DNA from 2 places in the Kineococcus aridisoli genome. Region 2 is predicted to be linked to the other one. Evidence: riboswitches for the same ligand, from Rfam matches in the RefSeq annotation. Region 2 holds a riboswitch; the other holds the start of a gene.
The links. Region 2 has a riboswitch for glycine ahead of gcvP (aminomethyl-transferring glycine dehydrogenase). Riboswitches for the same ligand answer to the same signal wherever they lie in the genome.
Positions count from the first base shown of each region.

Region 1: it holds a riboswitch for glycine, as region 2 does, so the genes downstream of both, gcvT (glycine cleavage system aminomethyltransferase GcvT) here and gcvP (aminomethyl-transferring glycine dehydrogenase) in region 2, are expected to answer to the same signal.

Region 1 is NZ_JBJLSF010000037.1:21,184-26,137, reverse strand. Features, by position in the region: gene ACRYM2_RS11960 (Gfo/Idh/MocA family protein) at 1-26, shown strand, start outside; gene ACRYM2_RS11955 (sugar phosphate isomerase/epimerase family protein) at 26-880, shown strand; glycine riboswitch at 984-1,076, shown strand; glycine riboswitch at 1,078-1,179, shown strand; gene gcvT (glycine cleavage system aminomethyltransferase GcvT) at 1,223-2,398, shown strand; gene ACRYM2_RS11945 (L-serine ammonia-lyase) at 2,460-3,860, shown strand; gene ACRYM2_RS11940 (sterol carrier family protein) at 3,896-4,288, shown strand; gene ACRYM2_RS11935 (hypothetical protein) at 4,285-4,635, shown strand; gene purF (amidophosphoribosyltransferase) at 4,676-4,954, shown strand, end outside.
Region 2 is NZ_JBJLSF010000003.1:63,797-68,750, forward strand. Features, by position in the region: gene ACRYM2_RS01725 (NfeD family protein) at 1-351, opposite strand, end outside; gene gcvP (aminomethyl-transferring glycine dehydrogenase) at 438-3,329, opposite strand; glycine riboswitch at 3,403-3,493, opposite strand; gene ACRYM2_RS01735 (ParA family protein) at 3,553-4,314, shown strand; gene ACRYM2_RS01740 (SMI1/KNR4 family protein) at 4,484-4,954, shown strand, end outside.

The sequences.
Region 1 (4,954 bases), on a different contig from region 2:
GCGAGCGCCCCGACGGGCTCGGCTGATGCAGATCGCCCTCGACACCTACATGTTCCGCGACGTCCCGCTGCTGCAGCTGCCGGGGATCGTCGCCGACCTGGGCTACGAGTGGATCGAGCTGTCCCCGCGCGAGGACTTCATCCCCTTCTTCCGCCACCCGCGCATCGACCTGGCCGGGGTGCGCGCCTTCCGCAAGGCCCTGGACGCCGCGGGCGTGGGGGTGTGCTCGACGCAGTTCGTGCAGCGCTGGTCCGGCCCGGGCGAGGATGAGCGCCGGGCGGCCGTGCGCAACGTCCGGCGCATCGTCGAGGTGACCAGCGAGCTGGGCGTGCCCGTGGTGCAGTCGGAGTTCAACGGCCGCCCCGAGCTGCCGGAGGCCAGCGAGGCGCGCTTCCTGGACTCCTTCGAAGAGCTCGCGCCGGTGTTCGAGGCGGCCGGGGTCGAGCTGCGGCTGGAACCGCACCCGGACGACTTCGTCGAGGACGGCTTCCGCGCCGTCGACCTCGTGCGCGGCCTGGACCGGCCCTGGGTCGGGTTCGTCTACTGCACCCCGCACACCTTCCACCAGGGCGGGGACGGCCCGGGCATCGTGCGCTACGCCGGGGACCTGCTGCGCCACGTCCACGTGGCCGACTCCTTCGACCCGCGCGGTTCCTCGGGGCTGCGCTACATCGTCAACCCGCCGGGCTCGAGCGCCCGCGTGCACCAGCACCTCGACGTCGGCGAGGGCGAGGTGGACTTCGACGGCATCTTCGCCGCGCTCGGCGAGATCGGCTTCGACGGGGCGCTGTGCTCCAGCGTCTTCGCCTGGGAGGAGCGGCGCGAGGAGTCCAGCCGCCTGATGCGCGAGAGGATCCAGGAGCTCGTCGACCGCTGGTGAGGTGCGGCGGGCGCCGGTGCGGCGCCCGCCCCTGCCGCGCGCTGGCCGGGGCCCGTGCTGCTGTGGGACGCTGGGGCGGCACGCACAACTGAACACACGGCCGCGAACCCCGGCGGGAGAGCCCCGCGCGTCCCGCGCGGGCACCGAAGGAGCAACCACCCCGGAACCTCTCAGGTCCACGTACCGCCACGGGCAGGCCGCTCTGGAAAGCAGGACGTCCGCGTCCTCACCGACGGGGAAAGCCGCCCGGCGCGCCAGCGCCGCCGGTGAAGCTCTCAGGTCCACCTGACAGAGGGGGTCCAGCACGTGGCCGCACCCGGCGGCCGCGACGAGAGGAGCCCCATGTCCCCGGCCGCGCAGACCACCCCGCCGACGAGCGCACGGACCACCCCCCTCGCCAGCCCGCTCGCCGCGGCGCACGCCGCCCTCGGCGCCTCGTTCACCGACTTCGCGGGCTGGTCCATGCCGGTGCGCTACGCCTCCGACCTCGCCGAGCACCGCGCCGTGCGCGAGAGCGCCGGGGTCTTCGACCTCTCCCACATGGGCGAGATCCGCGTCAGCGGGCCCGAGGCCGGACGCGCCCTGGACGCCGCGCTGGTGGGCCGGCCCTCCGCGATGGCCGTCGGCCGCGCCGCCTACGGCATGGTCGTCGACCACGCCGGCGGCATCGTCGACGACCTCGTCACCTACCGCCTCGGCGAGCAGGAGTTCCTCGTCGTCGCCAACGCCGCGAACGTCGAGCCCGTCGTCGTCGCGCTCGCGGACCGCTGCCGCCCCTTCGACGCGCACGTCGCCGACGAGACCGCCCGCTGGGCGCTCATCGCCGTGCAGGGGCCCGTCGCCGCGGCCGCGCTCGCCCCGCTGCTGGCGCTGCCCGGCGGCGCCGCGCTCGACGGCCTGCGCTACTACCGCAGCACCCCCGCGACCCTCGCGCTCGCGCAGGGCTCCACCGAGGTCCTGCTGGCCCGCACCGGCTACACCGGCGAGGACGGCTTCGAGGTCTTCGTCCCCGTCGCCGACGCCGTGCCCGCCTGGGAGGCGCTGCTGGGCGCCGCCCGCGCGCACGGCGGCGTCCCCGCCGGCCTCGCCTGCCGCGACACGCTGCGCCTGGAGGCGGGCATGCCGCTGTACGGCCACGAGCTGACCACCGCCACCGACCCCTACGCCGTCGGGCTGGGGCGGGTCGTCGCGCTCGACAAGGACGTGGAGTCCGTCGGGCTGGCGGCGCTGCGGCTGCTGGCCGCGGAACCGCCCGCCCGCGTGCTCGTCGGCCTGCGCGGCGAGGGCCGCCGCGCCCCGCGCGCCGGGTACGCCGTCGTCGACCCGCTCGGCGCGGACGGCGCCGTCGTCGGCGAGGTCACCAGCGGCGCCCTGTCGCCGACCCTGGGGCACCCCATCGCCATGGCCCACGTCGACGCCGCCCGCTCCGCCGTCGGCACCGCGCTGGCCGTCGACGTGCGCGGCACGCTGCTGCCCGTCGAGGTCGTCGAGCTGCCCTTCTACCGCCGGCAGCGCTGACGTGGCCGCCCCCGCGGGCGCCGCGGCGGCCGCCCCGGCCGCGCCGTTGAGCGTCTTCGACATGTTCTCGATCGGCATCGGCCCCTCCAGCTCGCACACCGTCGGCCCGATGCGCGCGGCCCTGGCCTTCGCCGGCGACCTGGCCGGGCGCGGCCTGCTCGAGCGGACCGCCGCCGTCACCGTCGACCTGCACGGCTCCCTCGGCGCGACCGGCCGCGGCCACGGCAGCGACCGCGCCGTCCTGCTCGGCCTGGCCGGCGAGCGCCCGGAGAGCGTCGACCCCGACGGCGTGCCCGCCTTCCTGGAGCGCGTGCGCGCCACCGGCGAGCTGCGGCTGCTGGGGCGCCACCCGGTGCGCCTGGACCCCGACGCCGACGTCCGCCTGGTCCCGCGCGCCCTGCCCGCGCACCCCAACGGCATGGTCTTCACCGCCCGCGACGCGAGCGGGGCCGTCCTCGCCGAGCGCACGGCGTACTCCGTCGGCGGCGGGTTCGTGCGCGAGCACCCCCTCGTGCAGGAGGCACCCGTCGTCGGCACCGGCGCCGGCCTGCCGTTCGGCTTCCGCACCGGTGCGCAGCTGCTCGCGCACTGCCGCGAGCAGCGGCTCGGGGTGGCGGACCTGGTGCGCCGCAACGAGGAGAGCCTGCGCCCGGCCGCGGAGGTCGACGCCGGGCTGCTGCGGATCTTCGGGGCCATGGCGGCCTGCGTCGAGCACGGCCTGGTCACCGGCGGGGTGCTGCCCGGGGGGCTGGGGGTCCGCCGGCGCGCGCCCCGGCTGCACGCCCAGCTGCTGACCGAGGAGGGCGGCGGGCACCACGACGCGCTGCAGGCCATGGACTGGGTGAGCCTGTTCGCGCTCGCCGTCAACGAGGAGAACGCCGCGGGCGGGCGCGTGGTCACCGCCCCCACCAACGGCGCCGCCGGGATCGTGCCCGCCGTCCTGCACTTCTACCGCCGCTTCGTGCCCGGCGCCGACGACGCCGGCACCGTCCGCTTCCTGCTGGCCGCCGGCGGCATCGGCATCGTGCTCAAGGAGACCGGGTCCATCTCCGGTGCGGAGGTCGGCTGCCAGGGCGAGGTCGGGTCGGCGAGCGCGATGGCGGCCGCCGGGCTCGCCGAGGTCCTCGGCGGCACGCCCGAGCAGGTCGAGAACGCCGCCGAGATCGCCGTCGAGCACCACCTCGGGCTCACCTGCGACCCCGTCGGCGGGCTCGTGCAGATCCCCTGCATCGAGCGCAACGCCGTCGGCGCCACGACCGCCATCCACGCCGCGCGCACCGCGATGCGCGGCGACGGCACCCACGTGGTCAGCCTCGACACCGCCATCGAGACCATGCGCCAGACCGGCGCCCACATGCGCTCCGAGTACAAGGAGACCTCGCTGGGCGGGCTGGCCCTGACCGTCGTCGGCGCCGGTGCGCGCACGGGCACCGGCGTGGGGGTCAACGTCCCCGAGTGCTGAGGGCGCACCCCGCCCGCGGCTGCGAGCATGGTGCGATGCCGCCCCGCCGCCGCACCGACCCCGCCGAGGGGCTCGCCGCCGTCCGGGCGGTGGAGGACCTGCTCGACGCGGGGGAGCAGCCGCCGCGGGCCCCGCTCGCGACGGCCGTCCGCCACTGCCTGGAGGAGCTCGCCGCCCGCCACCCCGGCGGCAGCGTCGAGGTGCGGGTGCCGCCCTTCGGCGCCGTGCAGGTGCTCGAGGGCCCCCGCCACACCCGCGGCACCCCGCCGGCCGTGGTGGAGACCGACGCGCTCACCTGGGTGCTGCTGGCCACCGGCCGCCTCGCCTTCGCCGACGCCCGCTCCGCCGGACGGGTGCGGGCCAGCGGCAACCGCGCCGACCTCGGCGACCTGCTGCCCGTCGTGCCACCGCGTACCGTGCTCCCGTGAGCGAGCCGTCCCCCACCCCGCCCCGCGCCGACGAGCGGGAGGACGCCCCCGCGCGGCCGGAGGGCGCCGCCGAGCCCGGGACCACCGCGTTCGTGCAGGTCACCCGCCGCCGGGCCCCGCGCTTCCGGGCGTTCGTGCTCACCGGTCTCGTCGTGGCCCTCCTCGCCTCCGCGGTCGTCGCCGCGGTCACCGACCCCGCCGGCGGGTACTCCCAGCGCGCGCTGTTCGGCTACCTCTTCGTCTCCTTCGCCCTCGTCGGCACCCTCGTGGGCGCGCTGGTGGCGGTCCTCGCCGACCGGCGCACCGGCACCCGCCCGGCGCGCCGCCGGCGCCCGCGCGGACGCTGACCGGTCGGGCGCGGCGGCCGGTGTGTGACACACTCGGGACGTGGCCCGCGGTGACGGACGTCTGAACCACGACCTGCTGCCCGGCGAGAAGGGCCCCCAGGACGCCTGCGGCGTCTTCGGGGTCTGGGCGCCGGGTGAGGAAGTCTCCAAGCTCACCTTCTACGGTCTGTACGCCCTGCAGCACCGGGGCCAGGAGGCCGCCGGGATCGCCGTCAGCAACGGCGAGCAGATCCTCGTCTTCAAGGACACCGGGCTCGTCTCGCAGGTCTTCGACGAGGCCGCGCTCGAGTCGCTGCAGGGGCACATCGCCGTCGGGCAC
Region 2 (4,954 bases):
GACGAGCTTGACCAGGCCGCCGCGGGCGCTGACGTCGTCCAGGACGAGCGCCGTGCGGCCGAGCAGGGCGGGGGTGTTGGTGGTGCCCGCCGCCGGCATCCGCAGCCGCCGCAGCAGCAGCGGGCGGATGGTGGCCAGGAGCAGGCCGGCCGCGAGCGCCGCCACGAGCACCTGCCCGACGTAGCCCAGGCCCAGGGCGTCGGCGCCGGCGCCGGCCAGGGCACCGCCGGCGAGCATGGCGAAGACGAGGTCGAGGCTGGCCAGCTCGAGGATGCCGAGGACGAGGGCCGCGGCGATCCACAGCAGCCAGCTGTTCTCCAGCAGCGACTCCAGGAACCCCACCGCGACCACCCCCTCGTGGTCCCGACCCTACCCGCCCCTCCCCGCGGTGATCCCGTGCGGGATCACCGCGGGGGTCACCGCCGGGAGGGAGCCCGTCAGGACTCGTACTCCTCCAGCGGCGGGCAGGAGCAGACGAGGTTGCGGTCGCCGGCGGCGCCGTCGATGCGGCGCACCGGCGGCCAGTACTTGGTCCGCGGGTCCATCCCGCCCGGGTAGACGGCCTGCTCACGGGTGTAGGGGTGCTCCCACTCCCCCACCAGGCTGGCGGCGGTGTGCGGGGCGTGCCGCAGCGGGGAGTCCGCCACCGCCCACGCGCCGTCGGCGATCTCGCGGACCTCCTCGGCGATGGCGAGCATCGCGTCGCAGAAGCGGTCCAGCTCGGCGAGGTCCTCGCTCTCGGTGGGCTCGACCATGAGGGTGCCGGCGACGGGGAAGGACATCGTCGGAGCGTGGAAGCCGTAGTCGACCAGCCGCTTGGCGACGTCGTCGACGGTGACGCCGGTGGCCTTCGTCATCGGCCGCAGGTCGAGGATGCACTCGTGGGCCACGAGCCCGCCGGGGCTGCGGTAGAGCACCGGGTAGGCCTTCTCCAGCCGCGTGGCGACGTAGTTCGCGCTGAGCACGGCCTGCACCGTCGCCGCGCGCAGCCCGTCGGGGCCCATGAGGCGCAGGTAGGCCCAGGAGATCGGCAGGATGCCCGCGGAGCCGAACGGCGCGGCGGAGACCATGCCCACGCCGGAGCCGTCGGCGCCGGCGGCCGGGGAGGTGCCGGGCAGGAACGGCGCCAGGTGCGAGCGCACCGCCACCGGCCCGACGCCGGGGCCGCCGCCGCCGTGCGGGATGCAGAAGGTCTTGTGCAGGTTCAGGTGCGAGACGTCGGCGCCGAACGTGCCCGGGCGCGCCAGGCCGACGAGGGCGTTGAGGTTGGCGCCGTCGACGTAGACCTGCCCGCCCGCCTCGTGCACCAGGGCGCAGACCTCGCGGATGGACTCCTCGTACACCCCGTGGGTGGAGGGGTAGGTCACCATGAGGGCGGCCAGGCGCTCGGCGTGCTGGGCGGTCTTGGCGCGCAGGTCGTCCAGGTCCACGTTCCCGGCCTCGTCGCAGCGCACGACGACGACCTGCAGCCCCGCCATGACGGCGCTGGCGGCGTTGGTGCCGTGCGCCGAGGAGGGGATCAGGCAGACCGTGCGCTCCGCGTCGCCGCGGGAGAGGTGGTAGGCGCGGATGGCCAGCAGGCCCGCGAACTCCCCCTGCGAGCCGGCGTTGGGCTGCAGCGAGACCGCGTCGTAGCCGGTGACCTCGGCCAGCCAGCGCTCGAGGTCGGCGACCAGCTGGGCGGTGCCGGCCAGCTGGTCGGCGGGCGCGTAGGGGTGCAGGTCGGCGAACTCCGGCCAGGAGACCGGCTCCAGCTCCGTGGTGGCGTTGAGCTTCATCGTGCACGAGCCCAGCGGGATCGCGCCGCGGTCCAGGGCGTAGTCGGCGTCGGAGAGCCGGCGCAGGTAGCGCAGCATCGCCGTCTCGGAGCGGTGCTGGGAGAAGACCGGGTGCTGCAGGTAGCCGCTGCGGCGCAGCAGCGCGGCCGGCAGCGCGTGCTCCTGCGCGCCCTCCAGCGGCTGCACGCCGAAACCGCGCAGGGCGGCCGCGACGTGGGCGTCGGTCGTGGTCTCGTCGACGGTCAGCCCCACGTGGTCCTCGTCGACCAGGCGCAGGTTCACCCCGGCGGCCAGGGCGTCGGCGACGACCCGGCGGGCCCGGCCGGGCACCCGGGCCACGACGGTGTCGAAGAACTCCGCGTGCAGCAGCTCGACCCCGCCCGCGCGCAGCGCGGCGGCGATCGCGCCGGCGCGGCGCGCGACCTGCCCGCCGATGGTGCGCAGGCCCTCGGGACCGTGCCAGACCGCGTAGCAGCCGGCCATCACCGCGAGCAGGACCTGCGCGGTGCAGATGTTGGAGGTCGCCTTGTCGCGGCGGATGTGCTGCTCGCGCGTCTGCAGGGCCAGGCGGTAGGCGGGCTTGCCGTCGGCGTCGACGGAGACGCCGACCAGGCGCCCGGGCAGCGAGCGCTCCAGGCCCTTGCGCACGGCCACGTAGGCCGCGTGCGGGCCGCCCGCGCCCATGGGCACGCCGAAGCGCTGGCTGGAGCCGACGGCGACGTCGACGCCGAACTCCCCGGGCGCGCGCAGCAGGGTGAGGGCGAGCAGGTCGGCGGCCGCGACGGCGACCGCCCCGCGGGCGTGGGCGTCGGCCACGACGGCCTCGAGGTCGCGGACCCTGCCCGAGGTGCCCGGGTACTGCACGAGCAGGCCGAACACCCCGCGCTCGCCGACGGCGGCCAGCGGGTCGGGCGCGTCGAGGTCGACCTCGAGCAGCTCGATGCCCAGCGGCACGGCGCGGGTGCGCAGCACCGCCAGCGTCTGCGGCAGGACGTCGGCGTCGACGGCGAACACCGCGCCGGCGGGCGCCTTGGAGGTGCGGCGGGCCAGCGTCATCGCCTCGGCCGCCGCGGTGCCCTCGTCGAGCAGCGAGGCGTTGGCGACGTCGAGGGCGGTCAGGTCGGCCACGGCGGTCTGGAAGTTCAGCAGCGCCTCGAGGCGGCCCTGGGAGATCTCCGGCTGGTAGGGCGTGTACGCGGTGTACCAGGAGGGGTCCTCGAGCACGTTGCGGCGCACGACGGCCGGGGTGCGGGTGCCGTGGTAGCCCAGGCCGATCATGGAGGGCACGACGCGGTTGCGGCCGGCCAGGGCGCGCAGCGCCGCGGTGACCGACGCCTCGTCGAGGGCCTCGGGCAGGTCCAGCACGCCGTCGCGGATGCCGGCGGGCACGGCCCGCTCGACGAGCTCGTCGGTCGAGGTCAGCCCCACGACGGCCAGCATGCGGGCCACGGCGGCGGCGTCGGGACCGATGTGGCGGGCGCTGAAGGGCAGCGGCGCGGGGTCGGCGGAGAGCTCCGGCAGGGCGGTGGGCTCGGGTGCGGTCGTCGTCATGGGACGCTCCGGAGGTCGCGGGCGGGGGTACGGACCTCCCCGTCTGTCACCCGCGGCGGGGCTCCAGATCGGCCTGTCCCGCGTGGTCCTTCCGCCTGAGAGGTTCCGGGGATGTTGCCCCTTCGGCGCCCCGGTCGCACCGGGGTCTCTCCCGCGCGGGATGCACGGCCGCGCACCACTGTAGGGCACCGGGGCAGGGCCGGCGGAGCGCTAGGGTTCGCCCGTGATCAGCCTCGCCGTCTGCAGCGCCAAGGGTGGTGTGGGCAAGACGTCGGTGGTCCTGGGTCTGGCCTCGGCCGCCCTCCAGCGCGGCACCAGCACCCTCGTCGTCGACCTGGACCCCCAGGCCGACGCCACCTCCGGCCTCGACGTGAGCGCGCAGCGCCCGCACGACGTGGCGGCGGTGCTGCGCAACCCCAAGCGGCGCGTCGCCGAGGAGGCGGTGGCCCCCAGCGGCTGGGTCTCCGACCACCCCGGGCTGCTGGACGTGCTCACCGGTTCCGCCGAGTCCGCGGGCCTGGACGGCCCCGACGCCGACGAGGAGGCGCTGAGGTCGCTGCGGCGGGCGCTGCGCAAGGTCGACGACCACGACCTCGCGCTGCTGGACACCCCGCCCTCGCTCAACGGCCTGACCCGCTCGGCGTGGCGGGCCGCCGACGCGGTCCTCGTCGTCAGCGACGCCAGCCGCTTCTCCGTCGCCGCGGTGGACCGCACGCTGCGCGAGGTGCGCGCGCTGCGGCCCGCGCCGCGCGTCGTCGGGGTCCTCGTCAACCGCTTCACCCAGCGCTCGGGCGAGCAGCGCTTCCGCTACGAGGAGCTGCGCTCGCTGTTCGGCGACCTCGTGCTGGAGCCGCTGCCGGACCGGGCCGCGGTCCCGCAGTCGCAGGGCGCCGGGCTCCCGCTGCACGCGCTGCGCGCCCGCACCGCCAAGACGCTCGCGCTGCAGTTCGACGCCGTCCTGGACCGCGTGCTGGAGAAGGACTGAGCGCAGCGGTCGCGCCGGCCGGCACCGGGGGAACCGGGCGGCGCCGGCGCGCGTCCGAGGTGCGGGACGATCACCGAGCACCTACCGTCGTGTTCGGTGGTGCGCCGCAACCGTTCTGGCAGCAACCACCCCTGATCCCCCGCGCAGCGGCGCGGTCCGAGGAGGTCCCGTGACGTCGAAGGCCCCGGTCGAGCGCCAGCGGCTGGTCCGCGCGGCGCGCGGCAGCGCTGCCGGCCCCGCCCGCCCGAGCAGCCCGGAGGTCCCCGAGCGCCCCACCGGTGCGGAGGCTCCCGAGGCCGTCCGCATCCACGAGCTCGTGCAGCGGCTGCGCGCGCACTGGACGCGCTCGGGCGCCGACATCGCCACCCGGTTGCGCCCCGGCGTGGACGACTCCCGCCTCGACGCCGTCGAGCGCCAGCTCGGGCTGCTGCTGCCGCGCGCGGCGCGGGCGTGGTGGCGCGAGGTCGACGGGGTGGACCCGGTGCGCACCCGCTACCGCACGAGCGCCCCCACGGTCGGCCCCGGCGGCTGGGTGCCGCTGGACCTCGACGAGGCGCTGCGCCGGGCCAGCGGCCAGGGGCCCGGGCTCGCCGCTCCCCCGGCGCTGCTGCCGATGTTCGCCCGCGACGAGGAGCTCATC